Regions from separate parts of the Blautia sp. HCP3S3_B11 genome, predicted to be linked through region 1. Evidence: predicted binding sites of a transcription regulator. Region 1 holds the regulator's gene; each other region holds the start of a gene.
The links. The regulator Rex, encoded in region 1, represses fermentation and respiration genes when NADH is low (regulators of the CRP and FNR family bind a similar motif). The targets are predictions, from matches to a motif close to ATTGTTAANTANTTAACAAT.
Positions count from the first base shown of each region.

Region 2: the regulator Rex is predicted to act here: its motif matches at 1,882-1,901, upstream of gap (type I glyceraldehyde-3-phosphate dehydrogenase).
Region 3: the regulator Rex is predicted to act here: its motif matches at 899-918, upstream of pckA (phosphoenolpyruvate carboxykinase (ATP)).
Region 4: the regulator Rex is predicted to act here: its motif matches at 6,560-6,579, upstream of ACTNC0_RS01495 (CoB--CoM heterodisulfide reductase iron-sulfur subunit B family protein).

Region 1 covers NZ_JBQHVP010000002.1:176,874-185,146, forward strand. The annotation lists gene alr (alanine racemase) at 112-1,287, opposite strand; gene ACTNC0_RS02350 (NAD(P)H-hydrate dehydratase) at 1,352-2,851, opposite strand; gene ACTNC0_RS02355 (redox-sensing transcriptional repressor Rex) at 3,009-3,656, opposite strand; gene abc-f (ribosomal protection-like ABC-F family protein) at 4,110-6,020, shown strand; gene ACTNC0_RS02365 (NADP-dependent isocitrate dehydrogenase) at 6,097-7,305, opposite strand; gene ACTNC0_RS02370 (S8 family peptidase) at 7,590-8,273, opposite strand, start outside.
Region 2 covers NZ_JBQHVP010000014.1:61,914-70,186, forward strand. The annotation lists gene ACTNC0_RS12235 (alpha-amylase family glycosyl hydrolase) at 1-239, opposite strand, end outside; gene ACTNC0_RS12240 (DUF6783 domain-containing protein) at 429-605, shown strand; gene ACTNC0_RS12245 (histidinol-phosphatase HisJ family protein) at 666-1,484, opposite strand; gene gap (type I glyceraldehyde-3-phosphate dehydrogenase) at 1,951-2,970, shown strand; gene ACTNC0_RS12255 (phosphoglycerate kinase) at 3,155-4,348, shown strand; gene tpiA (triose-phosphate isomerase) at 4,521-5,270, shown strand; gene ACTNC0_RS12265 (hypothetical protein) at 5,903-6,286, shown strand; gene rlmD (23S rRNA (uracil(1939)-C(5))-methyltransferase RlmD) at 6,379-7,539, shown strand; gene ACTNC0_RS12275 (GNAT family N-acetyltransferase) at 7,604-8,077, shown strand.
Region 3 covers NZ_JBQHVP010000014.1:95,222-103,494, reverse strand. The annotation lists gene ACTNC0_RS12430 (PIN domain-containing protein) at 1-646, opposite strand, end outside; gene pckA (phosphoenolpyruvate carboxykinase (ATP)) at 1,070-2,674, shown strand; gene ACTNC0_RS12420 (ketopantoate reductase family protein) at 2,778-3,689, opposite strand; partial or broken gene ACTNC0_RS12415 (3,4-dihydroxy-2-butanone-4-phosphate synthase) at 3,771-3,929, opposite strand; gene ribE (riboflavin synthase) at 4,008-4,655, opposite strand; partial or broken gene ribD (bifunctional diaminohydroxyphosphoribosylaminopyrimidine deaminase/5-amino-6-(5-phosphoribosylamino)uracil reductase RibD) at 4,636-5,744, opposite strand; FMN riboswitch at 5,990-6,104, opposite strand; gene ACTNC0_RS12400 (AAA family ATPase) at 6,190-7,680, opposite strand; gene trpS (tryptophan--tRNA ligase) at 7,952-8,273, shown strand, end outside.
Region 4 covers NZ_JBQHVP010000002.1:82-8,354, forward strand. The annotation lists partial or broken gene ACTNC0_RS01455 (formate--tetrahydrofolate ligase) at 1-303, shown strand, start outside; gene ACTNC0_RS01460 (cyclodeaminase/cyclohydrolase family protein) at 431-1,060, shown strand; gene ACTNC0_RS01465 (bifunctional 5,10-methylenetetrahydrofolate dehydrogenase/5,10-methenyltetrahydrofolate cyclohydrolase) at 1,144-1,998, shown strand; gene ACTNC0_RS01470 (PD-(D/E)XK nuclease domain-containing protein) at 2,331-2,513, shown strand; gene ACTNC0_RS01475 (glucosaminidase domain-containing protein) at 2,618-3,373, shown strand; gene ACTNC0_RS01480 (leucine-rich repeat protein) at 3,731-4,600, shown strand; gene ACTNC0_RS01485 (Crp/Fnr family transcriptional regulator) at 4,914-5,255, shown strand; gene ACTNC0_RS01490 (L-lactate dehydrogenase) at 5,501-6,451, shown strand; gene ACTNC0_RS01495 (CoB--CoM heterodisulfide reductase iron-sulfur subunit B family protein) at 6,841-7,635, shown strand; gene ACTNC0_RS01500 (4Fe-4S dicluster domain-containing protein) at 7,632-8,021, shown strand; gene ACTNC0_RS01505 (4Fe-4S binding protein) at 8,028-8,273, shown strand, end outside.

The sequences.
Region 1 (8,273 bases):
TAGTAATGGATAACCTGCTGATGAACAGTTACAAAATTGCAGTTTACTCTGTCATTTATAGTTCTGCCGCATTATCCGCGCACAAAAGTAATCCATGGCGTCAACTCAGGTTCAGAAAACCTTTTGTCCCTGATACCATACTTCAGCTTCTTTGCCGTCTTTTATATAAACTCTTGGCACACGTGGGCTGATATCACAGGCAAATTCATAAGAAAACCTGCCACAAAGATCCCCCATCTCTTCTATACTGATAAATTCATCCCCATCTCTGCCAAGAAGAGTTACTTCATCACCCTTCTTTACATTGTCGATTTCTGTCACATCTGCCATAAACTGATCCATACAGACTCTTCCAAGGATCGGGGCTTTTTTTCCATGTATCAGAACCCATCCTTTATTAGAAAGCTGTCTTGGATATCCATCTGCATAGCCTACCGGAATCGTAGCTACACGTCTCTTCTTATCTGCCACATAGGTGCCGCCATAACTGATCGCAGCACCTGCCGGAACATCTTTTACATATGTAATATGACTTTTCAGTTCCATTACAGGTGCAAGCTTCACGATGTCCCTCTCCACCTCCGAAGAAGGATAAATTCCATAAATAGTAATTCCGGCGCGAACGATACTTAAATTTGCCTCCGGTACACGAATAATCCCGGCACTGTTAGAGCAGTGATGCAGCGGAATATCCACTCCGGCTTCCTCTACACGTTTCGAAAAATCCTGATATCGTTCAAGCTGAACCATCGCCGGACTTCTGTCATACTCATCCGCTCTCGCAAAGTGAGTAAACATCCCCTCTATCTCAAGATTCGGAAGTTCAGCGATCTTTTTGATTTCCTCCACACTCTCTGGTATATCCGCATAACCAATTCTGGTCATACCTGTATCCAGCGCAATATGAATATGTACTGTCTTATTCTGTAAAACAGCCTCATCAGAGAGTTTCTTCGCCTCATCATACTCGCATACAGCAGGACGAATGTCATACTGAACAAGTTCAGGAAAGTATTCATCAAATACAATTCCAAGAATCAGAATTGGTTTTGTAATACCGGCCTGACGCAGATGAACAGCCTCTTCTGCCGTTGCAGCCGCAAATCCCCAGATATAATCATAATCCTCTATCAGATGTGCGATTGGTACCGCACCATGGCCATAAGCATCCGCCTTAACCACTGCGATCATCTTCGTATCCTCTGCAATATTCTTTCTCATTTCCCTGAAATTCTGTTCTACGGCATCCAGAGAAATCACTGCTTTCACTCTGTTATTTTTCTCCATAATAATTCGTCCTCTGCCATAACTGCTCATAAACGATTCACACGTTGTTACGACCAGTTATTCTTTATTTTAATATTTCCGGCAAAAACCGGATAATGTCTCCTGCTGTCATACCCCGCTGACCTACTGTTTCAGCTGCCAGATCACCGGCAAGCCCATGAACATATACACCAAGGGCTGCCATCATCGCCATGGATGGCTTCCTTTCTGCTTTCAGATACATACAAAGCACGCCTGCGATCACGCCGCTTAGTACATCACCACTGCCAGCTGTTGCCATTCCTGCGTTTCCGGAAATATTCAGATACCTCTCTTCTGACGCACCTGACACTACAGTACATGCATCTTTCAAAACACAGACTGCTTTTGTTTCCTTTGCATAATCAAATGCTGTCTGAACCAGACAATCCTGAATATCACCAATACTTTTTCCACACAGGCGGCTCATCTCGCCAATATGCGGCGTGACGATCACATTCTCTCCGATAAATCTCTTCCAGTCCTCATGAAGTGCCAGAAGATTCAACCCATCTGCATCCAGAACAACTGATTTTCCACACATAGCAGCTCTTGACAGAAACCACTGAGCACGCTCTCTGCTCTGTGCACTTGCTCCCAGCCCCGGTCCGATCACCAGCACATCACACCATTCCAGCATTCTCTCATTTTTACTCTCATCAAAATCACAGGTGATCATTGCCTCCGGCAGAAGTGTCTGTAATGGAACACGATTTGCCTCCACGGTCTGGATCTTCACCATGCCCGCCGAACACTTTAGTGCAGCTGCGGCACTTAAATATGCTGCACCGCACATTCCCTCAGAACCTGCAACCAAAAGTACCTTACCGAAAGTCCCCTTATTCCCATAGGGAAGTCTGTCCGGAAGCATTTTCAAGTCTTCTCTTTCCAGGTAATTCATTCGGATTTTCTTATCAGGCATTGAATAAATCCCAATATCCGCCACAATGATCTCCCCACCATACATACGCCCCGGATAGAAACACAGGCCTCTCTTTCGAAAGGCAAATGTAACCGTAAGATCGGCCCGGAAAGCGATTCCTTTCTCGAATCCTGTGTCTGCATCAATCCCGGAAGGAATATCCACCGCAACTTTAAACGCAGATGCCTGATTTAATTCGCTGATAAGTTCTCCGTATTTTCCCTCTATCGGTCTGCTGAGTCCAACTCCAAAAATGGCATCTACTATAGTAGTATATTCATCCGGAATCAGGTTATGCACCCGTGGAGTATGATAGTACTCTGCTGTGCGAAGCTGACTGGAAGTTTCTTTTGTCATTTTCTCTTCGTTTCCAACAATATAATACCACGTTTTAAATCCCTGTAAATAGAGTAATCTGGCAATTGCCAGTCCGTCTCCTCCGTTATTCCCGGTTCCGCAGACCACCAGGATTTTCTCTTTATCCTTCGTATTCACCCGCTTTATGATTTCTGTAACAGTCTGTAATGCAGCACGCTCCATCAATACCAGCGAAGGAATTCCGGCTTTCTCAATCGTATTTGCATCCAGCGCCTTCATTTCTGCTGCAGTCACAACTCCTCTCATCTGTTCACCTCCCCGTATGTTCTCGTATTTCATCAAACATGTCAATCGGATATTCGCAATCCGCTTTCATTTTGTAGTTCTGAATAAGCCAAATCATCTTGCTAAATTCAGAAAAGCTGTGATCAGATGACCACAGCCTTGTGTTCCACATCATATTCTACTCGCCTTCGTGCTCTTTCCTGTATTCACTCAGGTTATAGGACAGAGTCATAAGGCTCTCTGAAAGATGTACATTCTCAACCATTACATCCTCCGGAGCATCCAGATCAATGTGTGCAAAGTTCCAGATTGCCTTAATTCCATTATCAATTAAAATCTTCGCCATCTCTTTGGCTTTATTCTTCGGAAGAGTCAAAATAGCAATCTCTACCTCATTCTCCTTCAGAAACCATGGAAGATCACTTAACATCTGTATCTCGATTCCGCGCACCGCAATTCCCTCAAGTACAGGATTTACATCAAAAATACCAACCAGTTTAAAACCACGTTTTTCAAAGTCCACATAATTGGCCAGCGCCTGTCCCAGATTACCGGCACCAAGAATAATCATCGGATGTACTGTATCCAGTCCAAGGATCTTGCCGATCTCTGTGTATAAATAACGTACATTATAGCCATAACCCTGCTGACCAAAACCGCCGAAATTATTTAAGTCCTGACGAATCTGGGAAGCTGTCACATGCATCTTTTTGCTGAGATCATTGGAAGATATACGCTCAACATTCTCCTCCATCAACTCACCGAGGTAGCGATAATAACGTGGCAGACGTTTAATCACCGCTTTTGAAATTTCTTTAGCTTCCACAAATTTTCCCTCCTTAACTTATCTATGTCAATTATACCCAGATGTTATTTTATTGTCAAACTAATTCTGTACTTTTTCACCAAATAATTCTGCATTTTTTATCAATTTACCTCAGAAACTATCTTATAAAACGGTATTTTCTATTTTTTATCTATAACTTTCTATCATTTCCGGCAGTCTGGAACAAATTGGGATTGCTTGGCAACAGAAAACCTGAGACATTCCGCGCGAATTTATGCGAATAGCATAAATTAAGTTTGTGAAGCAAATGAACCTCCTTGGGTTTAGCACAAGGAGGTTCATATTTCCTGCATCGCGAAGCATGTTACTAAGAACGCAGTGAGCAGTAACATATATCTTTGCAGAAATAGATAAATTCATTTAAAATACTTTCAAAAACAACTTTTTTCGATTATAATAGTACGCGGACAAATTATAAATGGAGGAATTCTTATGATTTTATCATGTCAGAATATCTGTAAATCTTTTGGCGAAAAGGTCATCCTTCAAGACGCCAGTTTCCATATAGAAGACCGTGAAAAAGCAGCTCTGATTGGCAATAATGGTGCCGGTAAAACTACTCTGCTGCGTATCATCATGCACGAGCTCTCACCTGATTCGGGAAACGTAGTCCTTGCCAAAGATAAAAATATCGGATATCTCGCCCAGTACCAGGATATCCATGGACACCACACGATTTATGAGGAGCTGATTTCTACCAAGCAACACATCATTGATATGGAGAACCGCCTGCGTTCTCTGGAACAGGAGATGAAAACAACCACAGGTGATGCTCTGGACAGTCTGATGAATACTTATACAAGACTGAGCCACCAGTTTGAATTGGAAAACGGATACGCATACAAAAGTGAGATCATGGGCGTATTAAAAGGTCTTGGCTTTACCGAAGATGATTTCGAACGCCAGATTGAAACCCTCTCCGGAGGTCAGAAAACACGTGTTGCTCTCGGTAAACTGCTTCTCTCCAGCCCGGATATCCTTCTGCTGGATGAGCCTACCAACCACCTTGATATGGAGAGTATTTCCTGGCTGGAAACTTATCTGCTCAACTATCCGGGAGCTGTATTTATTGTATCCCATGACCGTTATTTTCTTGACAAGGTAGTCACTAAGGTAGTGGAAATTGAAGCCGGCACTATGCGTATGTACAGTGGAAATTACTCCGCCTATGCACTCAAAAAAGCACAGCTTCGTGACGCGCAGTATAAAGCTTATCTTAACCAGCAGCGTGATATCAAACATCAGGAGGCTGTTATTGCCAAACTGAAATCCTTTAACCGTGAGAAGTCAATTAAGCGCGCGGAGAGCCGTGAAAAAATGCTGGATAAGATTCAGCGTATCGATAAGCCACAGGAAATCCAGAACCAGATGCGAATCTCACTGGAACCAAGATTTATCAGCGGAAACGACGTTCTCACTGTAGAGAACCTTTCCAAATCTTTCCCGGGGCAGACACTTTTCAGCGATATCTCTTTTGAGATCAAGCGTGGAGAACGTGTAGCTCTGATTGGTAATAACGGAACCGGTAAGACTACCATGTTAAAGATCATCAATGGACTGATTGATGCAGACGGCGGCAGATTCAGTCTTGGTTCTAAAGTTCAGATTGGTTATTACGACCAGGAACATCACGTACTGCATATGGAGAAAACTATCTTTGAAGAAATTTCTGATGCTTATCCTACTCTTACAGAAACAGAGATTCGAAATATGCTCGCTGCTTTCCTGTTCACAGGAGACGATGTATTTAAGCTCATCTCTGCCCTCTCCGGTGGAGAAAGAGGTCGTGTATCTCTCGCCAAGCTGATGCTTTCAGAGGCAAACTTCCTGATTCTCGATGAGCCTACCAACCATCTTGATATCGCATCCAAGGAAATCCTGGAAGAGGCATTAAACAGCTATACCGGAACCGTGTTCTATGTCTCCCACGATCGATATTTCATCAATCAGACAGCTACCAGAATTCTGGATCTGACCAACCAGGCAGTCGTAAATTATATCGGAGACTATGATTATTATCTGGAAAAGAAAGAAGAACTGACTGAAAAATATGCACCCGCTGCCGCCCAGGCAATCGCAGAAGCCAAACAGGCATCTGACAATAAACTCTCCTGGCAACAACAGAAAGAAGAACAGGCACGCCAAAGAAAACGCGAAAATGAATTAAAAAAAGTTGAAGCCCGCATTGAAGAACTTGAAACAAGAGACAAAGAAATCGACGAAACCATGGTTCTCCCGGATATCTGCACCAACGTAGCAGAATGTGCAAAACTCAGCAAAGAGAAGGCTGCAATTACCGAAGAACTTGAGGGATTATATGAAAAATGGGAGGAACTTGCATAATGCAGGTTCCTCCCATTTTTATTATATAATCTTATAAAATACGATCTATCAGTTTTGAGACATAATCATTTACAAATTATAAAATCTCATCCAGCTTTTCTCTGATTGCAAGAATAAATTCCTTACTATTCAGCGCGGTTACATTCTCAAGAGAAGTAATCAATGCAAGGTCTTTTGTCATCTTACCGCTCTCGATCGTCTCCAGAGTAGCTTTCTCAAGCTTGTCTGCGAATTCCATCAGATCTTTATTGCCATCTAATTCGCCTCTTTTTCTCAGTGCACCAGTCCATGCAAAAATTGTTGCCACAGAGTTTGTAGAGGTCTCTTCGCCCTTCAGATGACGATAATAGTGTCTCTGCACAGTTCCGTGAGCAGCCTCATATTCATAATAACCCTGAGGGGATACCAGAACGGATGTCATCATAGCCAGAGAACCAAACGCAGAAGAAACCATATCACTCATAACATCACCATCATAGTTCTTGCACGCCCAGATAAATCCACCTTCCGCTTTCATAACACGGGCTACAATATCATCAATCAGACTGTAGAAGTATTCAATGCCTGCTGCCTCGAATTTATCCTTGAATTCATTCTCATAGATCGTTGCAAAAATTTCTTTGAAACGCCCGTCATAAATCTTGGAAATCGTATCCTTGCCGCCAAGCCACAGATTCTGTTTCGTATCAAGCGCATAATTAAAGCAACATCTTGCAAAACTTGTGATAGAATTATCCAGATTGTGCATACCCTGAAGAACCCCCGGACCTTCATAGTGATGAATCAATTCTTTTCTCTGTTGTCCGTCAGCACCTTCAAATACCAGATAAGCATCTCCTGGTCCATCAATGTACATCTCTGTATTCTTATACACATCACCGTATGCATGACGTGCGATCGTGATCGGTTTCTTCCAGTTCTTAACACATGGCTCAATACCCTTTACAACAATCGGAGCACGAAATACGGTTCCATCAAGAATCGCACGAATCGTTCCATTCGGGCTTTTGTACATTTTCTTTAAGGTGTACTCTTCCATTCTCGCCTTATTCGGAGTAATCGTTGCACACTTAACTGCAACACCGTACTTCTTGGTAGCTTCTGCTGCGTCAACAGTTACCTGGTCATCAGTTTCATTTCTGTATTCCAGGCCAAGATCATAATACTCTGTATTCAAATCAATATATGGGAAAATAAGCTCATCTTTAATAATCTTCCAGAGAATTCTGGTCATCTCATCTCCATCCATTTCCACAAGTGGTGTCTGCATCTGAATTTTTTTCATGTTAGTCCTCCTCTTTGGCTTTGATAATTTTACTGTTCACTGTGTGTCCAGCACCTTTGATAATCAATTAACTATCATAATAGCCGAAATCTGACTATTCGTCAATGCTTTTGTATGGTAAAGTGGTATTTTATAAAATACAATGTTACTACTCTGTGAGGCATTTTGGCATGAATATAACAGAACCCCCAGATATACTACACCAATTTATTCAATTAGCACAAATCCTGTGCACTGCAAAGTGTATTGCCAAAAGTGAAGTAAACTGCAATTGTACAATTAATTCATACTGGTCGCATAAGATGTCCCAAATCCAATTCTCCCCAACCCTGCTGATTTTTAGGCAGTCCCAGATCTCTGGCGCATTCTTTTAATTTCATCTTAATCTGAACATTTGTCAGCTCCGGATTTTTTTCTAACATCAGTGCTGCCGCGCCGGAAACCAGAGGCGTGGACATGGATGTGCCGCTTTTAACTCCATATCCGTTATCCGGTCCCGAAGCACAGGAAAGTATATGATTTCCCGGAGCAACCAGATCAGGCTTGCAGATACATTCAAAAGTCGGTCCTCTTCCTGATATGGCAGTCCGCCCCGTGAGAAGATCACTGGAGCCTACGGTAATGATCTTACGGCTGCTTCCGGGCGCCGTCACGCTTCCCGGACCAGGTCCCTGATTTCCTGCCGCGGCCACTACAACCAGTCCTTCATCCCATAACCGCTCTACTCCATCAATTAAAACCTTATGATCCTCAAATGTTCGACAAGTCGTTCCGACAGAAATATTGACCACACGGATTCCATAATACCGCCGGTTCTCCAAAATCCACTGAAAAGCCCTCAGCACATCCTCTTTTCTTCCGTTTCCCCTACGGTCCAGAACTTTCAGCACAATCAGTTCACAGCCAGGTGCAACTCCCCTGATACGCCCCTGTGAAGCTCTTCCGTCACCGCCTATTATACCACATAC
Region 2 (8,273 bases), on a different contig from region 1:
GTTTTGGAAGTTTCTACTTTGATTGGTTCTGTCTTAGAAGTTTCCACCTTAACAGGCTCTACCTTGGAAGTTTCCACTTTGACAGGCTCTACTTTAGAAGTTTCCACTTTGATTGGTTCAACTTTAGAAGTTTCTACTTTAACAGGCTCTGTTTTAGAGGTAGTTACCTTTAATGTTTCAGTTCCCTGTTTTCTGACTGTTGCTGAAGAATGCTTCTTCTGGAGTCTTTTTTTAGCCATAATATTCCTCCCTGGTTTATGAAAAAATATATACAGAAAGCCGCAGCCTTAAAACTGCGCCTCTGAAATCATGTGAAATGATCTGGTGTACCAATCGGTTGATTTACGGAAAGCTGTTACGTCTGATTAAGAATTAATCAACTTGTCGGCACACTAGTACATCGTTTTCGAAATAACTATATCACTTACTTGCTTGCGAATCTGATTGCACAGATAAAAAAGCCTCAGCGTAGCCCGCTATGCCGCCTTAATCGGACCAAGTCTACCACAAATTGTGACGTACATCTTGCAGAAAGCCTTTTCCAAACACGCGCTAGGGTTAAAAGTGTTATCATGCATGTACATATGACCTTTTTGAATTATTAACCCTGATATCATGAGATATTATATTACATAGACTGCCATATAGGCAAGTATTCAAATACTTTATAAAGAAATAAATTTTGGTTTACGGTCTTTAAATACGGTATAATGTTTGAAACCACAAGTTTCAAGTACATTAGCGGCCTTATCAAAGGCATATGCTACTTTATCCGGTGTATGGGCATCTGCGCCAATCGTAATGATCTCTCCGCCGAGTTCTTTGTAACGTTTTATTACCGCAACACAAGGGTTTGGCTCGCCAAGTCCATAATGATATCCACCTGTGTTAAGCTCAATTCCCTTTCCCATTGAAATGAGTTTCTTAAGAATCTCATCCAGGATATCCTTATAGCGGCCATAAGAATACTGGCGGTTTCTATTAGGACCGTAACGGACAACATAATCAATATGACCATAAACATCGAAATCATCATATACAGAAATATTTTCAAGAATAGATTCAAAATACTCCATATAACACAGAAATTCCTTGCGTCCTTCAAAAAAATCAGGATAATAAGGATCGTATCCATGAACAAGATGAGAAGATCCTATGACAAAATCAAAAGGTGTCTGAGAGAGAAGTGAGTTAAAATAATCTCCCAGGTGCATCTGCAAGCCCAATTCGATTCCAAAACGCAGATGAATTTTATCCTTATATAAAGACTGCATTTCTATAAGCTTTTTTTGATAAGATGAAATATCCAGAGAAAAATCCAGACCATCAGGAGTAGCCGGATAATCAGGGTCAAGATGCTCCGTAAAAGTAATCCCCTGAATACTGAGTTCGATAGCACGCTGTATCATAGACTCCATAGGAGTATCAGAATCAGCGGAAAAAGAAGAATGCATATGGCAATCCCATAATATCTGTCTGTCCATAAGTTCAGTCCTTTCTTCTATTATAAATAATATAATGTGGTGATGATCGTGCTGTATATATGTGGCAAACATCCAAAGCCTTTATCGAGTTACTGTCCACACATTATTATTCCTCAAGGTATTTTGACATGAAAGTAGCAAAATCCTGAAAACATATTATTACGCTACACAGAGTAGCGTAAATAATAATGCGTAAAAATCCTGAAAATTGGACATTTATATATTGAGAATAATGAAAAAATAATGCAAAATAGTATCAATTTGCTTCTGACAGTAATGTTTAAAGCATACCACATATCAAGTATAGCATAGAATTTACATTTTTACTTAATTTTTATCTGTTTTTTTAGAAAATGGTCTTGAATTTTTGTTTAGAATTATGTACAATACAATACAGGTTGATGATTCTTTAACAAACAAAAGGATTATCATAATTAACCACTTAATTCATAGGAGGAATATTATCATGGCAGTAAAAGTTGCAATCAATGGTTTTGGACGTATCGGACGTCTTGCATTCCGTCAGATGTTTGGAGCAGAAGGATTTGAAATCGTAGCAATCAACGATTTAACATCTCCTAAAATGCTTGCTCACTTATTAAAATATGACTCAACACAGGGAAAATATGCTCTTGCAGATACAGTAACAGCAGGAGAAGATTCCATCACAGTTGACGGAAAAGAAATCAAAATTTATGCAAAAGCTAACGCTGCTGAACTTCCATGGGGAGAAATCGGCGTAGACGTAGTTCTTGAGTGTACAGGATTCTACACATCCAAAGACAAAGCTCAGGCTCATATCGATGCAGGTGCTAAACACGTTATCATTTCCGCTCCGGCTGGAAACGACCTTAAGACAATCGTTTACAATGTAAACCATGAAACTCTTACAAAAGAAGACCACATCATTTCCGCAGCTTCTTGTACAACAAACTGCTTAGCTCCAATGGCTAAAGCATTAAATGACCTTGCTGCAATCAAATCTGGTATCATGTGCACAATCCACGCTTACACAGGCGATCAGATGACACTTGATGGACCACAGAGAAAAGGTGACTTAAGAAGATCTCGTGCAGCTGCAGTTAACATCGTTCCTAACAGCACAGGTGCTGCTAAAGCTATCGGTCTTGTTATCCCAGAACTGAACGGCAAATTAATCGGATCTGCTCAGCGTGTTCCTACCCCAACAGGTTCTACAACAATCTTAACAGCAGTTGTTGAAGGTAATGTAACAAAAGAACAGATCAACGCAGCTATGAAAGCAGCTTCTAACGAATCCTTCGGATACAACGAAGATGAAATCGTATCCAGCGATATCGTTGGTATGAGATTTGGTTCTCTGTTCGATGCTACTCAGACAATGGTTCTTCCACTTGAGAATGGCACAACAGAAGTACAGGTAGTTTCCTGGTATGACAATGAGAACTCCTACACAAGCCAGATGGTTCGTACAATCAAACATTTTGGTAAACTGCTGAACGCTTAATTTTCAGTAAGTGTAGAAGAATAGACTCCAAGGAAGGGTCCGGTCTGATTTGGACCGGACCCTTTTCGCGTTGTCTGAGTATCCGAAAAACTGCCATAGCAGATTTTGCAGGACGCTCGAGGAATCTATGTTACTGTGGACGATGCAGTAACACATAAAGAATATTATTAAGGAGGCACCACAAATGCTGAATAAAAAATCTGTTGATGATATCAACGTAAAAGGTAAAAAAGTTCTTGTAAGATGTGACTTCAATGTTCCACTTCAGGATGGTAAGATTACAGATGAGAACCGTCTGGTTGCAGCTCTTCCTACAATCAAGAAACTGATCGCTGACGGTGGAAAGATCATTCTTTGCTCTCACCTTGGAAAACCGAAGGGAGAACCAAAACCAGAATTATCTCTTGCACCGGTTGCTAAACGTCTTTCCGAATTATTAGGACAGGAAGTTAAATTTGCAGCAGACCCGGAAGTAGTAGGACCAAACGCAAAAGCAGCAGTAGCTGAAATGAAAGACGGAGACGTTATCTTACTTGAGAATACACGTTACCGTGCAGAAGAAACAAAGAACGGAGACGAATTCAGCAAAGAACTCGCTTCTCTTTGTGATGTATTTGTAAATGATGCATTTGGTACAGCACACAGAGCACACTGTTCTAACGTTGGTGTAACTAAATATGTTGATACAGCAGTTGTTGGTTACTTAATGCAGAAAGAAATCGATTTCCTTGGAAACGCAGTAAACAATCCTGAGAGACCATTCGTTGCTATCCTTGGTGGAGCTAAGGTTTCCAGCAAGATCTCTGTAATCAATAACCTTCTTGATAAAGTAGATACTCTTATCATCGGTGGTGGTATGTCCTATACATTCTCCAAAGCTAGGGGTGGACATATTGGTAAATCTCTCTGCGAGGATGATTATCTTCAGTATGCATTAGACATGATGAAGAAAGCAGAAGAAAAAGGTGTTAAACTCCTTCTTCCTGTAGATAACAGAATCGGTGATGATTTCTCCAACGATTGCAATATTCAGGTTGTAAAACGTGGTGAAATCCCGGATGGCTGGGAAGGAATGGATATCGGACCGAAAACAGAAAAACTTTTCTGTGATGCTGTAAAAGATGCTAAGACAGTTGTATGGAACGGACCGATGGGTTGCTTCGAAATGCCGAATTTTGCTCATGGTACAGAGGCTGTTGCTAAGGCACTTGCTGACACAGATGCTACAACAATCATCGGTGGTGGTGATTCTGCAGCTGCAGTTAATATCCTTGGCTATGGCGACAAGATGACGCACATCTCCACAGGTGGCGGTGCATCTCTTGAATTCCTGGAAGGAAAAGAACTCCCGGGTGTTGCAGCAGCAAACGATAAATAAGTATTGAACAGGTGACATGAACGGATCGTTTATCCGTCTGATCAGTTTAACCGAATCAAGTAAGTCCCCTGCTTCAATTGCGAAGAGCAATAAGCAGTGGGTGGGACTAAGAAAAAGAGAGACTGCCGGGCACATCCTACAGGGCAGTCTCATGTTAAGGAGATATAGAATCATGGCAAGAAAGAAAATTATCGCTGGTAACTGGAAAATGAACATGACACCAAGCGAAGCCGTTAAATTAGTAGAAACATTAAAACCTTTAGTAGTAAATGACGAAGTAGACGTAGTATTCTGCGTACCTGCAATCGACATTATCCCGGTTGTAGAGGCTGCTAAAGGAACAAACATCCAGGTTGGTGCTGAGAATATGTACTTTGAAGAGAAAGGTGCATACACAGGAGAAATCTCCCCTGCAATGCTCGTAGACGCTGGTGTTAAATACGTTGTTCTCGGACATTCCGAAAGAAGAGAATACTTCGGAGAAACAAATGAAGACGTTAACAAGAAAATCCTTAAAGCTTTCGAACATGGAATCACACCAATCATGTGCTGTGGCGAAACTCTTACTCAGAGAGAGCAGGGCGTGACAATGGATTTCATCCGTCAGCAGGTTAAAGTTGGTTTCCAGGGCGTTACAGCAGACCAGGCTAAGACAGCAGTTATCGCTTATGAGCCAATCTGGGCTATCGGAACAGGTAAAACAGCTACTACTGAGCAGGCTCAGGAAGTATGCGCTGGTATCCGTGCATGCATCGCTGAAATCTATGATGAAGCAACAGCAGAAGCAATCCGTATTCAGTACGGCGGATCTGTAAATCCTGCAACAGCTCCTGACTTATTCGTTCAGAACGATATCGATGGCGGCCTTGTTGGTGGAGCTTCCCTGAAAGCTGATTTCGGTAAGATTGTAAACTACAAATAAGAATAAAAATTTAAAACTGATTATAAATAGATAATCTTTGTGTCCAAACAGAAGACACCCTGTCCGCTTCAGTTGCCAGGGTGTCTGTTTTTATCTACTATTTAAACAAAAATAAAGAGCAGTTTTTGTAAAACTACTCTTTTCATCTTATAGTGTATTATTTTTTATCTGGTGTGAAAACATCTTTTGTACTTTGGAAAAATATCTTTTGCATTTTAGAGAATAAATCTTTTGTATCTCTTTAATCTGAATTTTAAATATTTATCTTTTGTATTTCTACTACCGATCCGTTGGTGCTTTCCAAATCTGTTTCTTTTGTACATACGAAGTATAGCATATTTTTCTACATTCGTCTACAGAATTCAACAGGAATCTGCTAAAAACATTTCGACAATAACTTCTATTATTCGACATTCTATTGAATGAATAAAGTCAGTACAGCCGGTTATGCCTGTATATTTAACGGTTATTTTACAAAAAACTGATAGTATAAGAACTATAAATATGATATTATAGTAATAATTTAGTTTATACTAAAAATGTTTTGAAAAAACATTCTAAATTGTTTGCGATAATGGAATTGCTGTAGATTTATATATCTTAGGGAGGGTGTATGGGAATAGCAACTAATAATGGTAGAAACGGAGGAGAGAAAAATAAAAAAAGAAATAGAGCAGATAAGAAATGAAATGAACAAAGACGAGTATTATCTTCATTGCCAATATGTGATGGGAATACTGGGTGTTAAGGTGAAGATCATCGGTGAACAGCTGGAAAGCAAATATAACCGGGAAGTTATACAGACTGTTACACAGAGAATCAAAACGCCGGAAAGCATATATGCGAAATTGGTTCGAAAGAATCTGAAACCGGATTTCGCAATCGCAAAGTCAAAATTAAATGATCTGATTGGAATCAGGATTGTCTGCCTTTTTGTGGATGATGTGTATGAAATCGCTAAAATGCTGAAGAATCAGAAAATGTTGAAATTGCGAAACAGAATTGAAGCTATCTGATTGCATGAACCTGTTTTCACTGTTATAATGTAAAAATATGTAGAAAACAGACAGTAAACAATAAGTGAAAATAGAAAGCAGGTCAGAGTTTCATGGAAGAAAAAATAAAAAAATGTAGTGTATCAAAAAAATGTGGAAGCTGCCAGTATCAGGGCATTCCTTATAAAGAACAGCTGGCAGCAAAGCAGAAGAAAATGGGCAAACTCCTGAAAAAATTTGGAAAAGTAAAACCAATTATCGGCATGGAGGATCCTTTTTATTATAGAAATAAAGTTCATGCAGTATTTGACAGAGACAGAAAAGGAAATATTATCTGCGGAACATATGAGGCGAAAACACATAAAGTAGTTTCTGTGGAAGATTGTATGATTGAAGATAAGATTAGTCAGGAGATTATTCGCACAATCCGCGATATGCTGAAATCTTTTAAAATAAAAACTTATGATGAGGATACGGGATATGGACTTTTACGCCATGTCCTGGTAAGAAGAGGATTTACAACAAATGAGATTATGGTAGTCCTCGTTGTAGGATCTCCGGTTTTCCCTTCAAAAAATAATTTTGTAAAAGCCCTGCGGAAAAAATATCCACAGATTGCTACAGTGGTATTAAACGTTAATGACAAGAAAACCAGTATGGTACTGGGTGAACGTGACATAGTCATTTATGGAAAAGGTTTTATCAGAGATACACTCTGTGGATGTTCTTTCCGCATCTCTCCGCAGTCCTTTTATCAGGTGAATCCTATGCAGACAGAAATTCTGTACAAGACAGCAATCGAATATGCGGGTCTGGGACGAAAGGAAACCGTAATCGATGCATATTGTGGAATTGGTACGATCGGATTGGTAGCAGCGAAAAGAGCGAAAAATGTTATTGGAGTAGAATTAAATCCGGATGCAGTCCATGATGCCAGAATCAATGCCAGAGAAAATAAGATTATCAATGCGCATTTTTACCAGGGTGATGCAGGGGAATTTATGGAAAAAATGGCAGAGAATGGAGAGTGTGCAGACGTTGTATTTATGGATCCACCACGTACGGGAAGTGATAAGAAGTTCATGTCTTCCGTAATTAAACTTGGACCGTCCAGAATCGTCTATATATCCTGTGGTCCGGAAACACTTGCCAGAGATTTGGAGTATCTTACAAAATATGGTTATGAAGTAAGAAAAATACAGCCTGTAGATATGTTCAGTTTTACAGATCACTGCGAAAATGTTTGTCTTTTGACAAAGAAATTCACAAAATAAATATTATAAATCCGATACATCATAAAGCATACTATAGGATACGAAGTAAAGGTGGGAGTAATTCATGGAAATAAGAAAAGCATCTATGCAAGATTTGAAACAGATTATGCATGTTTATAAAAACGCAAGGAAATTTATGCGTGAAAATGGAAATGAAGAACAATGGGGAGATGATTATCCTTCGACAGAATTGATAAGGGAAGATATAGATAAGATGTATCTTTGCATTTCAGAGGAACAGATTGCCTGTGTCTTCTACTATGCAGTAGAAGAGGATGAGGACTATAGAGAAATCAACGGGAAATGGTTAAATGAAAAGCCTTATGCAGTAGTTCACAGAGTGGCATCTGCAGGAATTGTAAAAGGTGCGGCATCTTACTGCCTCGACTGGGTGTATACTCAGTTCCCTAATATTCGAATGGACACGTATAAAGACAATATCCCCATGCAAAAACTGCTGGAAAAATGTGGATTTCAATGTTGTGGTTCATTTGAACGCCTGGGAACAGACAAATGGATGGCATATCATAAAGAATAAAAAGAAAACATAGATAAATAAAAAGACAGGATCATTTTGAACAGGATGTTTCTCTCCAGCTGATTTATAGTAAGGGCGGGAGATTTCCTCAAAATAATCCTGCTTTTTATTGAATCAGGTATGTTACGCCATCCTTTTTTAACCAAATCAAGGAAATTCCCTGCTTTAATTGCAGAAAGTAATAAGCAACAAGGGA
Region 3 (8,273 bases), on a different contig from region 1:
TTGTTGAAACATAATTTACCACTTCCTTTGGCATGCCTGCCTTGTCGAGAACCAATATCAATTCCTGCTGTAATCTCTTTGTTCCGGCTTTCATGTCAATTATCTTTTGTTTTGGCTTTTTTGTATTCTGCTTCTCTGATTGTTTGGCAGACTGCTTTTCAGGTTGTTCATTCAACTGTTTTTCTGTTTTTTGACCGGATTGTTCGATCATCTGTCCGTCTTTTTCTTTGACGGTCTGTTTTTTTACCTGTTTCCTTGTATGCACCTGTTTTCCGGAAATCTTCTCGTTTCTGGAGACTTTCACATCTTTTTCTGTTTTCCAGAACTCTATAATATGGTCAAATCCTGTATCCTTACTGATTACAACAATTTTACATTCTTCATCCTGACCTGTGCACTCTTTTCCTATCAGATATCCCAGATAAGATCCCAGATGCATATCTGCTGACTGATTTCCTGTCGGTACTTTATGTGTTACCAGCTTTGCTTCTCCGTGATCATTGATAATATCAAGGTCTATTTTTCTGCTGTTGTCTGTATAAAAAAGATGGATAATATCTGTTTCCCGTAATTTTTCGCATCCTTTGAAGCCTTCACTTCCTACATTTTCATAATCAATCAAATAATAAGTTTTAATAATCTTCATCCTCTCTTTTTTTCTCTGCTGTATAATACTCTGTCATTTTTCAGACAGATAATTCTTTCCTATTTTAACATGCATCTTTTATCAGTACAACCACATTGTGGCAACTCTCCTGGTTAGTATTTCCTGGTTGTCTTTCCTGTCTGTTCCATCCAGACAGAATATTATCATATCCACGAATAGTATTCCCATATTGCCACTATAATAAATTTACATACCTTTTGTGAAAAATGACGGATTTTTCATCAAATTCCAGTTGATAAATCTTTAACAAAATTCAAAAAAAGGCAAAAATCCTGTTGATTTTAAGCGTTAAATATGTATAATAGTAAAAGAGAAGCGATACCCATTCGCTTTTATGGTAAGGTATCTTAAGCCTGTTTAAACAGGCGCTTTCATTAACGAAGAAAAGAGGTTAAACGTAAGATGGCAAAAATCGATTTAAGCAAGTATGGCATTACCGGAACTACAGAAATTGTCTACAATCCTTCTTATGAAGTATTATTTGAAGAAGAAACCAAACCGGAACTGGAAGGCTTTGAAAAAGGTCAGGTCAGCGAACTTGGTGCAGTTAACGTTATGACAGGTATCTACACAGGACGTTCTCCTAAAGATAAATACATCGTTATGGATGAGAACTCCAAAGATACAGTATGGTGGACAACAGACGAATACAAAAACGATAACCATCCTGCAACTCAGGAAGCATGGAATGCAGTAAAAGAAATCGCTAAAAAAGAGCTCTCCAACAAGAGACTTTTCGTAGTAGATGCATTCTGCGGTGCTAACAAAGATACTCGTATGGCTATCCGTTTCATCGTTGAAGTTGCTTGGCAGGCACATTTCGTAACAAATATGTTCATCCAGCCAACAGCTGAAGAACTTGAAAACTTCGAGCCAGATTTCGTTGTATACAACGCTTCCAAAGCTAAAGTTGAAAACTATAAAGAATTAGGCCTTAACTCTGAAACAGCTGTAATGTTCAACATCACAACTAAAGAGCAGGTTATCGTAAACACATGGTACGGCGGAGAAATGAAGAAAGGTATGTTCTCTATGATGAACTACTTCCTTCCACTGAAAGGCATGGCTTCCATGCACTGCTCTGCAAACACAGATATGAACGGCGAAAACACAGCTATCTTCTTCGGTCTTTCCGGAACAGGTAAAACAACTCTTTCCACAGACCCGAAACGTCTCCTGATCGGTGATGACGAGCATGGCTGGGATGACAACGGCGTATTCAACTTTGAAGGTGGATGCTACGCTAAAGTTATCAACCTTGACAAAGAATCTGAGCCGGACATCTACAATGCGATCAAACGTAACGCTCTTCTTGAGAACGTAACACTTGATGCTGAAGGCAAGATTGATTTCGCAGATAAGAGCGTAACAGAGAATACTCGTGTATCTTACCCGATCAACCACATTGAAAACATCGTTCGCCCGATCTCTTCTGCACCGGCAGCTAAGAACGTAATCTTCCTGTCCGCAGACGCTTTCGGAGTACTTCCTCCAGTATCTATCCTGACAGAAGCTCAGACTCAGTACTATTTCCTGTCTGGATTCACAGCTAAACTTGCTGGTACAGAGCGTGGAATCACAGAGCCTACACCTACATTTTCTGCTTGCTTCGGACAGGCATTCCTTGAACTGCATCCGACAAAATACGCAGAAGAACTTGTTAAGAAAATGGAAAAGAGCGGAGCGAAAGCTTACCTGGTTAACACAGGATGGAACGGAACAGGAAAACGTATCTCCATCAAAGATACTCGTGGTATCATCGATGCAATCCTTAACGGAGATATCCTTAACGCTCCTACTAAGAAAATCCCATTCTTCGATTTCGAAGTTCCTACAGAGCTTAACGGCGTAGACACAGGTATCCTTGATCCTCGTGACACATATGCTAACGCTTCTGAATGGGAAGAAAAAGCAAAAGATCTTGCCGGAAGATTCATCAAGAACTTTGCTAAATACGAAGGAAACGCTGCTGGTAAAGCACTTGTTGCAGCTGGTCCTCAGTTATAATTATAACTTAAATTGTCCAAATGATACGAAAGGGATGCGAATGATTCGCATCCCTTTTTTGTACTGTTTCAAATATCAGACAATAAAATTATAAATGATGTCTTTATAATGCTTTAAGTTTCTCTGCCACCTTCTCATATGCCGGTATCGGAACATGATATTTTTCACCCATTCTTACTACTTCATAGACTAATCCATCAATTTCAGACTGTTTTCCTTCCATGATGTCTCTCTGCATAGAGGTAGTTGCTTCCGGTGCAAGGTTGGAGAGAATTTTTAAGTTTACATCTACCATATCTTTCTGAAACGGGATTCCCATGGCTTCTGCAAGTGTTGCGATTTCTCTTATCATGGTTTTAAAGAGTTCTCTGGCTTCGCCTTCTTTCTGGAAATCTGCGGCTGTTGCATGATAGTAGAGTCCTGCTGCACCGATTGGTGATACGTAGGAGAATTTCTCCAGTGCTTCGCGTCGGATATTCTCAGAAAGAATCCCGTCAATGTTGCTGTCACAGAGGTCTTTCTGGATTTCTCTCAGTTCTGATCTGAATTCTGCTTTGTCTCTTACGCCAAATACAATGCGCAGGATCTGTCCATGCTGAAGAAGTCTGCCTGATTCTTTAATGTTTGCCGAGACATAGATACATCCGTCTGTTACAAGAAGTTCAGGAAGTTGTTTTTGCATCTTCCCACCGGTTCCATAGATGTTTAAAACAGGAATTACGATGGTTGTTTTCTTTGAGATCCGCCTGATAAACGGAATAGTTTCATCCAGAGAATAGCCTTTCACACAGACAAAAATCACATCCGGATGGTCTGTGTAATGTTCCATATCTGTAGCCGGGATAGTGATTGTTTCTTCTGTTTTATCCCACATTTTTTCTAAGGTAAGCCCCTGTTCCCGGATTGCTTTCAGGTGTTCGCCTCTTGCGATCAGGGTTACATCCTTCCCTGCTTTCTTCATATAATATCCGGTAACACCGCCGGTTCCTCCGGCTCCGATGATTACGTATTTCATCCTCGTTTTATGCCCTTCTTTCATGATTCTTTTCTTATATCATAGCATAATTGGACTCTTTCTTCAGCATAATTATACATTTCCATGAGTTGCCATAAAGTTAATGTTTTCTGTTGTGGCAAACTCTGCCGCACAGATAAAATCTCCTTCATTTTCTCTGTCCGGATCATCCGTTACCAGAATAATTTTTCCATTTCGAAGTTCTTCCAGAGCTTCTTCTACTGAATCAAATCTGTTCATTATTTCTCTCCTTATGCGCTATATTTTTCTGCTGTTAACCGGGCAAAATCATCCGTATTGGCCGCTTATCTGATCTGGTCAAAATCCATACTTACTCAGAAAATCTCTTGTAATATTGCTTTTTGATGGCTGTTCTTTCACAGGTGTTATTAATTTCTCCACATATTTTCCAATAATATCTGTCTCAAGATTAACCATATCCCCTTCTTTACGTTCTCCGAGAACTGTAATCTTTACTGTATGAGGAATTGCAGAGATAGAGAAATCTTTTTCCGAAACTTTTGCCACTGTAAGGCTGATTCCATCAATTGTTACAGAACCTTTTATGACTATATATTTCATGATCTGGTCTGAGGTCTGAATCGTGTACCATACAGCATTATCATCTCTGTGGATTTTTGTGATTCTTCCCGTTCCATCTACATGCCCTGCAACAATATGTCCTCCGAATCTTCCGTTTGCAGGCATTGCCCTTTCCAGGTTTACATGCTGCCCCGGTGAAAGCTGAATCAGCGCAGAACGGTTCAATGTCTCGTGCATCACATCTGCTGTAAAACCATTTTCCAGACATGCAGTTACAGTAAGGCAGATTCCATTTACAGCTACGCTGTCTCCTGTTTTCAGGTCATCCAGTATTTTCTCTGCCTGTATCGTAAATACCGCTGAATTTGCTCCTTTTTTTATTTTTTTTACAGTTCCCAGCTCTTCAACAATTCCCGTAAACATTTCTCTTCACCTCACTCTCTATAAGAAAATCATCTCCCAGTCTGATCATTTCGCTGTTTTTTAATAATACTGCGCTGGCAGGATCAGGAAATCCTTTTCCTTCCACCGGCGTCTTTGCTTCTTCGCCTCCAAAAAGTTTAGGTGCTATATAGGTCTGAACTTTCTGAACAATACCGCTTTCCAGTGCTGACCAGTTTAAAGAACCCCCTCCTTCCAGCAAAATACTGTCTATCTTTGCAGCTCCCAGAAGTTCCATTAATCTGTTTAAATCTATGTGTCCGTTTTCTCCGGAACATACAGAACCTGGCATCCCAGCTCTTCATAATTCTTTATCTTCTGCTGGTCTTTACTGCTGCTTGCAAGGATTGTAGGAATTGTCTTTGCTGTTCTTACAATCTTAGATGTCAGTGGTGTTCTCAGATGGGAATCGCAGATAATACGCACAGGATTTCTGCTGTTTTCCAGTCTGCAGGTGAGCATCGGATCATCTGCCAGCACAGTTCCCACCCCAACCATAATTCCTGTATATTTCAGTCGCTGTTTCTGTACATGAATTCTGGAAGCTTCTCCTGTCACCCATTTGGATTCACCTGTATAAGCGGCAATTTTTCCATCCATAGTCATTGCATATTTCATGACCACATACGGTTTTTTATTTTGGATGTAATAAAAGAATGCTTCATTCAATTTATCACACTCTTCTTTTAAAATATTTTCTGTTACTTCAATTCCATGATCCTTCAAAATCCGGATTCCTTTTCCTGCAACCAGCGGATTAGGATCTGATGATCCGATGATCACGCGTCTGATTCCGGTCTCCAGGATTGCATTCACGCATGGAGGCTGTTTTCCATAATGACAGCAGGGTTCTAAAGTAACATATATAGATGCACCTTCGGGTTCTTCCGTACATGCTGCCAGAGCTTCTCTATCCGCATGGAGTCCACCGTATTTTCTGTGATATCCCTGACCAATGATTCTTCCGTTTTTAACGATCACAGCACCCACCATCGGATTAGGTGCTGTAAAACCCATTCCTTTTTGCGCCAGTTCCAAAGCCATTTTCATATACTGCCTGTCCTGTTCCATATCCGTTGTGTTTTTCAATCCATCATCTCCTGTTCTTTTATAACAATTCCATAAAAATTCCATAAAATAAAGCCCCGGTGTTTTTTCAACATCCAGGGCCTGGTAATTAATATTTGATATGAATGAATCTGACTCTTTATTTCATCACTGAAATTACTTCAAATGATATAAAAAAGCTCTGGAATAAACTTATTATTCCAGAGCAGTCAGCTTTCACAGATCAGTTAATTCTTCTGTATCTCTACTGTCATCTTCTTTCATCCAGACTGTACTGTCGGCTTCGGAATTGCACCGAATCATGCCTTATGGCTCGTGGGCTTTACCACCGGTAGGGAATTGCACCCTGCCCTGAAGATCTTATTTTATTTTTATCAGCAATTTTTGCAATTTACCTTGCTGATGTCTGACAGTATACTCTCAACCTTTATCCGTGTCAAGATTTTTTTCAGGAAAGTAACCCTCTTACCATCTCTGCATTAAATGTCACACCTGTCAGGTGATCTACTTCGATCTGGTACAGGGCATTGGCTGCGATATGCTCTGCTGCCTGTTCCAGATCACGAATACCGCTTGTATTTTTATGCAATTCAACGATGGCATCCAGACCGTCTTCTGTTACTACGCATTCTTCTGCTTTCAGGCTCATGCGTTTCAGGACTTTCGGAAGAACGTATTTGGAGAAGATGATCTTCTTCTCTTCTGATGTATAATCCGGGATATCGATCACCGCGAAACGGGACATCAAAGGTGCGCTGATCTGGGATTTATCGTTTGCCGTAGCAATTGGATAAACGCCCACTGTGGGCACCATACATTCCATATAGTTATCTGTAAATCCAAGGTTGTCAAGCAGAGTAAGAAGTACATCTGCAGGGTTTCCGTTGCCCTTGCCTGACGCTGCTTTATCAAGCTCGTTGATAATAAATACAAGGTTGGATTCTCCTGCTGCTGAGAAAGCTTCCATGATGATTCCGGGCTTTGCGTTTGCATAGATTCTGGAGCTTCCTGTAAGCTGTTCCGGATCATTGATGGAACTCATGTCCAGAGTTGTCCAAGGCAGTTTCAGGATACGGGCAACTGCGTATGCAATCTGGGATTTACCTGTACCTGCAGGGCCTACAAGGAGAAGTCCGTATGCAGGAAGTGTATGGGTACGGTTGATCTGGATGATTGTTTCAATGATACGCTGCTTTACAGATTCCATTCCGTAGAGTTCCTCATCAAGGATCCTGCGGGCTTCCTGAGGATCGATTGCTTCAAAGTAATTGCTCTTCCACTGTACATTCATCATGATGGAAAGTGCTCTCTGAGCATGACGTCTCTCCTCCGGAGATACTTCGTGTGAACGGGCAACTGCAAGGTTTCTTCTCGCCCAGAGACGGATATTATCCGGCAGGGTTCTGCCTGCGCAGGTCATAAAATCAGTGATGCTCTGAATGCTTGTCAGCTTCATCTCGTCCCCTGTTTCTTCCTCATCTTCATCCTCAACAATCTCTGCAGGTGCACTGCTTGCAAGAAGTCTCTCGATCATAAACTGAAGAAATCCGTCCTCTGCGGAAAGTTTCGTGCCGCCGCCAAAAGCAGTCTCACGAATCTTATAAACTGCATAACCATTCTCTTTATTCTCTCCTGAAAGGCGCACATTGATATGATTCTCCCCAAGCCATTTCAAAAGACTTACAAATCTTGAATCAATACTGATGATATCTGCACTGAAAACGCCGTCATCCTCTTTAAATTCAAAGGATGTACGTTTGATCGGATTAGTAAAAATACCGCAGGAATGATGTTTCCACTGACGGCTGCTGTTATCCAAGATCATGATCGGTTTCTCAGGGGAAGTCTCCTTTTCATTGGACTGGAACGTAGTGTAGGTACATTCAGACTGTACGCCTGTTTTCTTGTCTGAAGCACCGCTGAAATCAAATACTGGCATGGTAAATACTCCTTTTATCTTATCATGCAATGCATGACATATTTCTATTACACATCTCTGCAATCCTGTCGGAAGCTATTTATTATTCTAGCAGAATCTTTTCTTTTAATCAATTCTGTAAATGTATTTATTGCATAAATATTCAATAAATTATATCCTGATTTATTCCCCCAAAATCATTGACGGTAACATTCACAGGCCTTATAATAATAGTAACTGAGAATTTCCAGAAACTCTCTGGAAAATCGAAATTTACTTTTAGGAGAGCAAAATGAGCAAAATTATTTTAACCGGTGACCGCCCAACAGGCCGCCTTCATGTTGGACATTATGTTGGTTCATTATCCGAGCGTGTTCGTTTACAGAACTCCGGCTTATATGATGAAATTTATATTATGATCGCAGATGCACAGGCATTAACAGATAACGCTGAACACCCTGAAAAAGTTCGCCAGAACATCCTTCAGGTTGCCCTGGATTATCTTGCATGCGGCATTGATCCTGAGAAATCCACTATCTTTATCCAGTCCATGGTTCCGGAGCTTACAGAGCTTACTTTTTATTATATGAACCTTGTTACTGTAGCACGTGTAC
Region 4 (8,273 bases), 180 kb from region 1:
GGTGGTAAGAGAGTTGTCCTGACAGCAAACGCTCAGAAACAGGCAAAACAGTTAGAGGCTCTTGGCTTCGGCAACTGCCCGATCTGCGTAGCTAAGACTCAGTACAGCTTAACAGATGACCAGACAAAACTTGGTGCTCCGACAGATTTCGAAGTTACTGTACGTAACTTAAAAATCTCCGCCGGTGCAGGATTTATCGTAGCTCTTACAGGCGAGATCATGACAATGCCAGGTCTGCCGAAGGTTCCGGCTGCCGAGAGAATCGACGTAGACGAAACAGGTAAGATCACAGGTCTGTTCTAATTTACTGAATTTTATCAAATACAAAAGGAGAGTGTTCCTATATGTATAGATATACTTTGAGAGCACTCTCTGAAACAGGCAGATCTGATATCTGCTTAATAAATAAATGAAAGCAGGAGAGAAAAAGATGGGATTTTCAACAAGTACTTGTACAGAATTCGTTGAAGTTTTAGCTTCCAAAGCTCCGGTTCCAGGCGGCGGCGGTGCATCTGCATTAGTTGGTGCTGTAGGAACAGCTCTTGGAAACATGGTAGGAAGTCTTACAGTGGGCAAGAAGAAATATGCTGCTGTAGAAGATGAAATGTATGAATTAAAAGCAAAATGCGATCAGTTACAGAAAGACTTCCTTCGTCTGATCGAACGTGATGCAGAAGTATTCGAGCCATTATCCAAAGCATACGGAATGCCGAAAGAAACAGAAGAAGAAAAAGCTGAAAAAGCAAGAGTTATGGAAATCGTATTAAAAGATGCATGCTCCGTTCCTATGGAAATCATGGAGAAATGCTGTGAAGCAATCGAACTAATCGTAGAGTTCGGCGCAAAAGGATCCAAACTTGCAATCAGCGATGCCGGTGTCGGCGCAGCTTTCTGTAAAGCAGCATTACAGGGTGCAAGCCTGAACGTATACATCAATACAAAATCCATGGCTGACAGAGAATACGCAGAAGAATTAAACAAAAAAGCAGATGCGATGCTTGAGAAATATACAAAGATCGCAGATGATACATTCAACAGCGTACTTGGCAGATTGAAATAATATGATATCAGGGTCAAAAGATCTTTTGACCCTAGCATCATAATATAAAGACAATATGAGTGCAATTTGGGAGGAAACAATCAATGGCTAAGCAGTTATTAGGTAAAGAAGTAACAGCAGCATTAAATGAGAAAATCAAAGCTAACGTAGCAGAGCTTCAGGGAAAAGGAGTAAATCCTACTCTCTGTATCATCCGTGTAGGCGAGAACCCAAGCGATATCTCTTATGAAAGAGGCGCTACAAAACGCTGCGAAACTTTAGGCGTTGCATGTGAGAAGATCTTACTTCCGGAAGATGTTTCCCAGGAAGAACTTCTTGCAACAATCGATAAAGTAAACAAAGATGATAAGATTCACGGCGTATTATTATTCCGTCCACTTCCAAAACATCTGGATCAGGCAGTAATCGAGAACGCACTTGCTCCTGAAAAAGACGTTGACTGTATGACAGACCTTTCCATGTCAGGTGTATTCACCGGCAAACAGATCGGTTTCCCGCCATGTACACCACAGGCATGTATGGAAATCCTTGATCACTACGGAATCGACTGCACAGGCAAGAAAGCAGTAGTAATCGGAAGAAGCCTCGTTGTTGGTAAACCGGCAGCAATGATGCTTGTTAAGAAGAACGCAACTGTTACAATCTGCCACACAAGAACTGTAGATATGCCGTCTGTAGCACGTGAGGCAGATATCATCATCGTGGCCGCAGGCCGCGCCGGTGTTGTCGGAGCTGAGTATGTAAAAGAAGGACAGACAGTAATCGACGTAGGTATTAATGTAAACGCAGAAGGCAAACTTTGCGGAGACGTTGACTACGCTGCAGTAGAGCCGATCGTAGATGCTATTACACCTGTACCAGGCGGTGTTGGAAGCGTTACAACTTCCGTACTGGTTGGACATGTAGTAGAAGCTGCAATGCGTAAAGTTAATGGCTGATTCATGGTTTTGCAGATGATTAAAGCATAAAACATAGGATAAATAAGAACTCACTACAGGGATTTTGGGTATTCCATGTGGTGAGTTCTTTTTGACTTGTCAAGGAGAAGTTTTTGTGTGACATTGCCTTGTGGGAAAAGTAACCGTGTGTTATGATAATGGCAGATAACATTAAAGTTCTGAAACGAAAGGAAGTGATTCTAAAATGCTTAAACTGCCAGTGGGAATTGAAGATTTTGCGGAGATTCGTCAGTTGGTTTTTTTTATATTGATAAGACAAAGCTGATTGAGCAGTTACTTATATAGAACCAGAGAATCCAGATGCAGGGATTATTATCAAAGTGAAGTATTCCCCGACCTTTCAGGGACTGGAAAAAGCCTGCCAAAAAGCTATGAAGCAGATTAAAGATCGAAGCTATGAAGAATTTCTGCAAAATGATGGCAGAAATGAGATTCTGGCTTATGGCATTGCATTTTGCAGGAAACGCTGCAAGGTGATAATGGAAAAGATGTGAACAAAGATCTATTAATTGTAACTCAAAAAATCAAATCAGTTATCAACAGAACAATCAGGGCCCATGAGAGATGAGTTGTGATTATAAATATATAGAGGATGATTATGTTAAGAAAATTAGAAAAATGTTGCCTTGTAACAGGCGTGATGGGAATTCTTCTGATGGGGATGCCTTTGAATATATGTGCCAGTGAAGAAGCCGCTGTGCAGGAAAATAGTCTGGAATCTGGGAATGAAGTAGACCACTCCCAGGAAGGACAGCTTTCCAAGCCAAAGAGCCTGGAAGGCCTGGATGCAATTTCCGGTGAAGACCCGACGGATAATACTTACGGATATTATACAATCATGGGTGGTACAACTGTATCAGCCGATGAAATGTGTTCTTTATATAATAGTCAGGGCTGTACTTATCCGTCTGAAGAATTAAGTGAAGGCGGTGCACCTGACATTGAAACTTTTTGTGATATCATAATTGAAGAAGCGAATGCGGAAAACGTGCGCGGCGAGGTTGTCTTTGCACAGTCAATGCTTGAGACCGGATGGCTGACTTACGGCGGGGATGCCGAGATCACTCAGTTTAACTTTGCAGGTCTTGGAACGACCGGGAATGGCGTAAAAGGAATTGCTTTCCCTGATGTAAGAACCGGAATCCGCGCCCAGGTTCAGCACTTAAAAGCATACGCCTCTACAGATGACCTGAATCAGGAATGCGTAGATGAGCGCTTCGATTATGTGACAAGAGAGACTGCCCCCTATGTAGAATGGCTGGGAATTCAGGAGAATCCTTACGGTGGTGGCTGGGCAGCGGGGAAGGATTATGGAAGTAAATTACGGAAAATATTGGCAGACTTAAAGAATTAGAGGATCCAGATGAAAAAATATTATTGAGGTGAAGTATTCATCGACTTTTCAGAGGCTGGAAAGAGCCTGGAAAAACTAATGTAAGAACCAAAATCTGTGCTCTGGTTCATCATTTTAATTTATCATGAATTCAAAAGATTGGATGTTCAAAAAATTAAATTTCGGACATTCAATCTTTTATTTTGTAATTTTTATTAAATTTTCACTATAAAATCAAAAAGTTTGATATATATCAAGAACGTGAACAGATATTATTTCAGGAATATGGTAAAATTGAAAATATCATACATCATTAAAAACGAGTCGACGTATTGGAAAGAAAATACATTGATGAGAGAAAACAGGAGGATGAAATGTATGAAGAAGAAATTGATGGCACTGGTGTTGTCGGGCGTGTTGTTCTTACAATCGGCAGGAATAGCATACGGAGCAGATTTTTCGGATGGAGCCGGAGTTGAAATATGCAATGATTTTGAAAAGCAGAATGAAAAAGAAACTTCGGGAGAAAATACGCCGGAAGCGGATGATATTTCGGAGGGATTTTCCGACAATAATGAAATTACGGAAGAAGAGCAGTTCTCTGGCGGATTGGAAGAAGAACAGAATTCTCAGGAAAAAGAATTAGATGAAGAAAATAATGCAGTATCAGCCACAGCTTCGCAAATATCTGGAACATGTGGAGAAAATTTAAAGTGGGAATTTAAAGATGGGACATTGACAATTAGTGGAAATGGGAAGATGGATTCTTTTAATAGTAGTTATTCTACACCATGGCACTATTCTGCTAAAGATATAAAAAAGTTAATTATAAAACAAGGTGTAATAAGTATAGGGAACCATGCATTTTATGGATGTAGTGGATTAACAAATATAACAATCCCCAGTAGTGTGACGATGGTTGCTAATTATGACTCAAGTTTTCTTGATGAATTTATAGAAAATTCAAGTGATTTAATTTATGGAGGCTATGAAGGATGGAAAAATTATTGGAATAATACCACTAAAACAGAACAGGCGAGAGAAATCTTAGCAGGCTTACTTACTTCTTATCAAGGGAATGTAGAAGAAATTTCTATGAGTGAAACTGCAGATAAATTTGTTAATATATGCATCAGTACATTAAAAAATGGTAATTGGGCATATGCAACGGCATATGGTCTGAACAGCACCGAAATTAATAAATTGGCAAAACTATGTAATAATGAAAATTTATCCCAATTTTTTTGAATAAAAAGTATGATAATCTGGCTCATTACTTACAGAAAGTAGGAGGCTATTCGGAAGATTCAAAAATAATTCAATGTATAAAAAGCTTTACTGAATCTAGTGAATATGCAGGAATTCCAGAAAGTGGACATTAAAAGCCAGAGATATTCTGATCAGGGAGAATGATAAAGTTTCGGAAGTTTCTTTTCTATATCAGCATGGAGGAGTAGTAAAGGCTTATTATGCTCTGGAGCAGGAGGGAAAAACCAGAATCCACTGTTTTACACATCTTCCGGGAGAACCGGTTACGGGAATAGCGAATCTGGACAGAAATATGACTTCCCTGCTGACCGTAGAGGCAGTCAGAAATTGTGAACTGATCTCTACTTCGGTTGACTGCCTCAGGAATCTGGCACAAACCAGTCAGGAAATTGCACTTGCATGCAATCGGATGATAGGAATTACTGCAATCAAGAGTATGGAATATGAAAAAGTTCTCACTTCCAATAAAGTCGAGGACAGATATCGGTACTTTACAGAAATGTATCCGGATCTTATAGGAACAGTAAGCAAAAAAGATATCGCTTCTTATCTTAATATGACACCGGAAAGTCTGAGTCGTTTATTAAGAAATACAGAAAAAGAAGATTTAAAAATTAATTCATGTGACGTTTAAAAGTCAGGCGGGCAGTAAATGTCCGCCTCTTTTATTTATTGGATTTTTACCTGATTTGGTTAAATTCACGTTAAAAAAATATCAAATTTTCAGCACTGCTAAAATTTTTTGAGCACCACAAATCTTCTACCTCATAAAATTGTGCAGATTTTTATACAAAATATTCTAAAACCACTTGTTAAATAGTTGACAATATGTTATCATTTAGGAGTCAATTTTGTTAGGAGAAAAGGAGTATTAAGATTATGAGCAGTAAAATTACTATCATTGGAGCAGGCAGTGTCGGTTCTACTATCGCGTACACTTTATCAAGCCAGGATATCGCATCTGAGATCGTTCTGATCGATATCAACAAACAGAAAGCAGAAGGCGAAGTTCTCGATATCATTCAGGGAACCTGTTTCAGAGATCCTATTTCCATCATTGCCGGTGAATATGAAGATGCCAAAGACTCTGACATCGTTATCATCACTTCCGGTATTGCCCGTAAGCCAGGTCAGACAAGACTTGAACTTACACAGACAAATGTAAATATTCTCAAGTCTATTACACCGGAGATCGTAAAAGCAGCGCCAAACGCTCTTTATCTGATCGTAAGTAATCCGGTTGATATCATGACTTATGTATTTACCAAGATTTCCGGACTTCCGGAGAATCAGATCCTTGGTTCTGGTACAATTCTTGACTCGGCACGTCTGCGCTGCGGATTATCCGAGCATTTCCAGATTGCACAGAGCAACATTCATGCTTATGTATTTGGCGAGCATGGCGATACATCCTTTATTCCGTGGTCAGGAGCCTATATTTCCGGCGTAAGTGTAGATGAATACTATGATCTGGAGAAGAAACTCGGAAAAGATATCGAGCCGATCGACAAAGAAGCAATGCTTCAGTATGTACAGAAATCAGGCGGCGAGATCATCTCCAAGAAAGGTGCAACTTTCTATGCGGTATCTTCTTCTGTATGCAAACTTTGCAGCCTTCTGGTAGCTTCCTCAGAATCCATTTCCACAGTATCTACTATGATGCACGGAGAGTATGGCATCGAAGATGTATGTTTAAGTACCTTAACCTTAGTAGGACCAAACGGTGTACAGGGTAAAGTTCCAATGAGAATGACAAAAACTGAAATCGAACAGCTGAAAAAGAGTGCAGATGCACTGAAAGAAATTATTGCCCAGATTAATCTTGATTAACTATAAAACAAGATACCAGAGTCATGAGAACGTGATGCTTTTGACTCTGGTATCCGAAATAAAAAATCAGAGCAAAATTATTTTATTTAAAAAAATTATCAAAAACCACTTGTTAAAATGTTATCAATATGATATGATATATATCGGAAATCGAGCTGATACACTCCTTTAATGCGGAGGAAGGGTGTGCGAACTCTTTTATTTTTCTATGTCTCAAAAAAGATATAAAAAGTAATCGTATTAGTCTTGGTTTATATTTTTGTCTATTTATTGTTAAAAAAAAGACAAAGCTTATCTTGGTTTTTATATGAGTTATATAACTTAATCAGATAAGTGATAAGACAGTATTTACTATTTACCTGAACAACTAAGAAAGGATAATGTTAAGTATGAAGTACAGTTATTATCCGGGTTGTACCCTGAGAAACAAGGCGAAAGATCTGGACGAATATGCCAGAGCCAGCGCCAGAGCACTTGGGTTTGAACTGGAAGAGATTGAAGACTGGCAGTGTTGCGGAGGTGTATATCCACTGGGAACAGATGAAATTGCCACAAAACTTTCTTCCGTACGTGCTCTTAATCAGGCCAAAGAAAAAGGCCAGGATCTGGTGACAATCTGTTCTGCCTGTCATCACGTGATCAAACGTGTCAATGATGATATGAAAAATGTGGAAGATATCCGCACCAGAGCAAACAATTATATGCAGCTTGAAGAGCCTTACGAAGGGGAGACCATTGTACTCCATTATCTGGAAGTACTTCGCGATAAGGTTGGCTTTGACAAGCTGAAAGAGAAAGTGGTAAATCCGCTTACAGGAAAGAAAATCGGAGCTTATTACGGATGTCTCTTATTACGCCCGGGCAAGATCATGGCATTTGATGATCCTGAGAATCCGACGATCATGGAAGATTTCATCCGTGCACTTGGCGCAGAACCGGTCGTCTATCCATACAGAAACGAATGTTGCGGCGGTTACATTTCTCTTAAGGAAAAAGAAATGTCCCAGAACATGTGTCAGAAAATCGAAGACAGTGCGAAAGGCTTTGGAGCTGATATGCTGATCACAGCCTGTCCATTGTGTAAATATAATTTAAATAAAAATGCTTCCAGCGACCTGCCTGTATATTATTTCACAGAGCTGCTTGCAGAAGCCCTCGGAGTAAAAGAGGAGGTGGCGAAATGAGAGACAATCATTCAGCAGCAGAGAAGATTAAAGAAATCTCAGGAACCAATCCGCTGAAATGTATGAAATGTGGAAAATGTTCTGCTACCTGTCCTTCCTTCAATGAAATGGATATCAAGCCACATCAGTTTGTATCCTATGTTGTAAACGAAGATATCGAAGCACTTGCCAATTCAAAATCACTCTGGAAATGCCTTTCCTGCTTTGCCTGCGTAGAGCGTTGTCCAAGAGATGTAAAACCTGGAAAGATCATTGACGCTGCAAGACAGCTGGTTGTCCGCCAGAAAGGCGGAGATTACCTGACAGCAGATGAGATTCCACAGCTTCTTGATCCGGAAGTGCCACAGCAGCTTCTGGTAAGTGCATTCAGAAGATACAGGAGGTAAGCCAGCGTGCAGAGAATTGGTGTATTTGTCTGTCATTGCGGAAGTAATATTGCCGCTACGGTAGATGTAAAAAAAGTAGTTGAATTAGCTGCCAAAGAGCCGGGTGTCGTTCATGCGGAAGATTACCAGTATATGTGCTCAGAAGCAGGTCAGGCTAAGATTCAGGAAGCCATCAAAGAAAAGAACCTGACAGGTGTGGTTGTCTGTTCATGTTCTCCACGTATGCATGAAGCAACATTCAGAAAGGCAGCA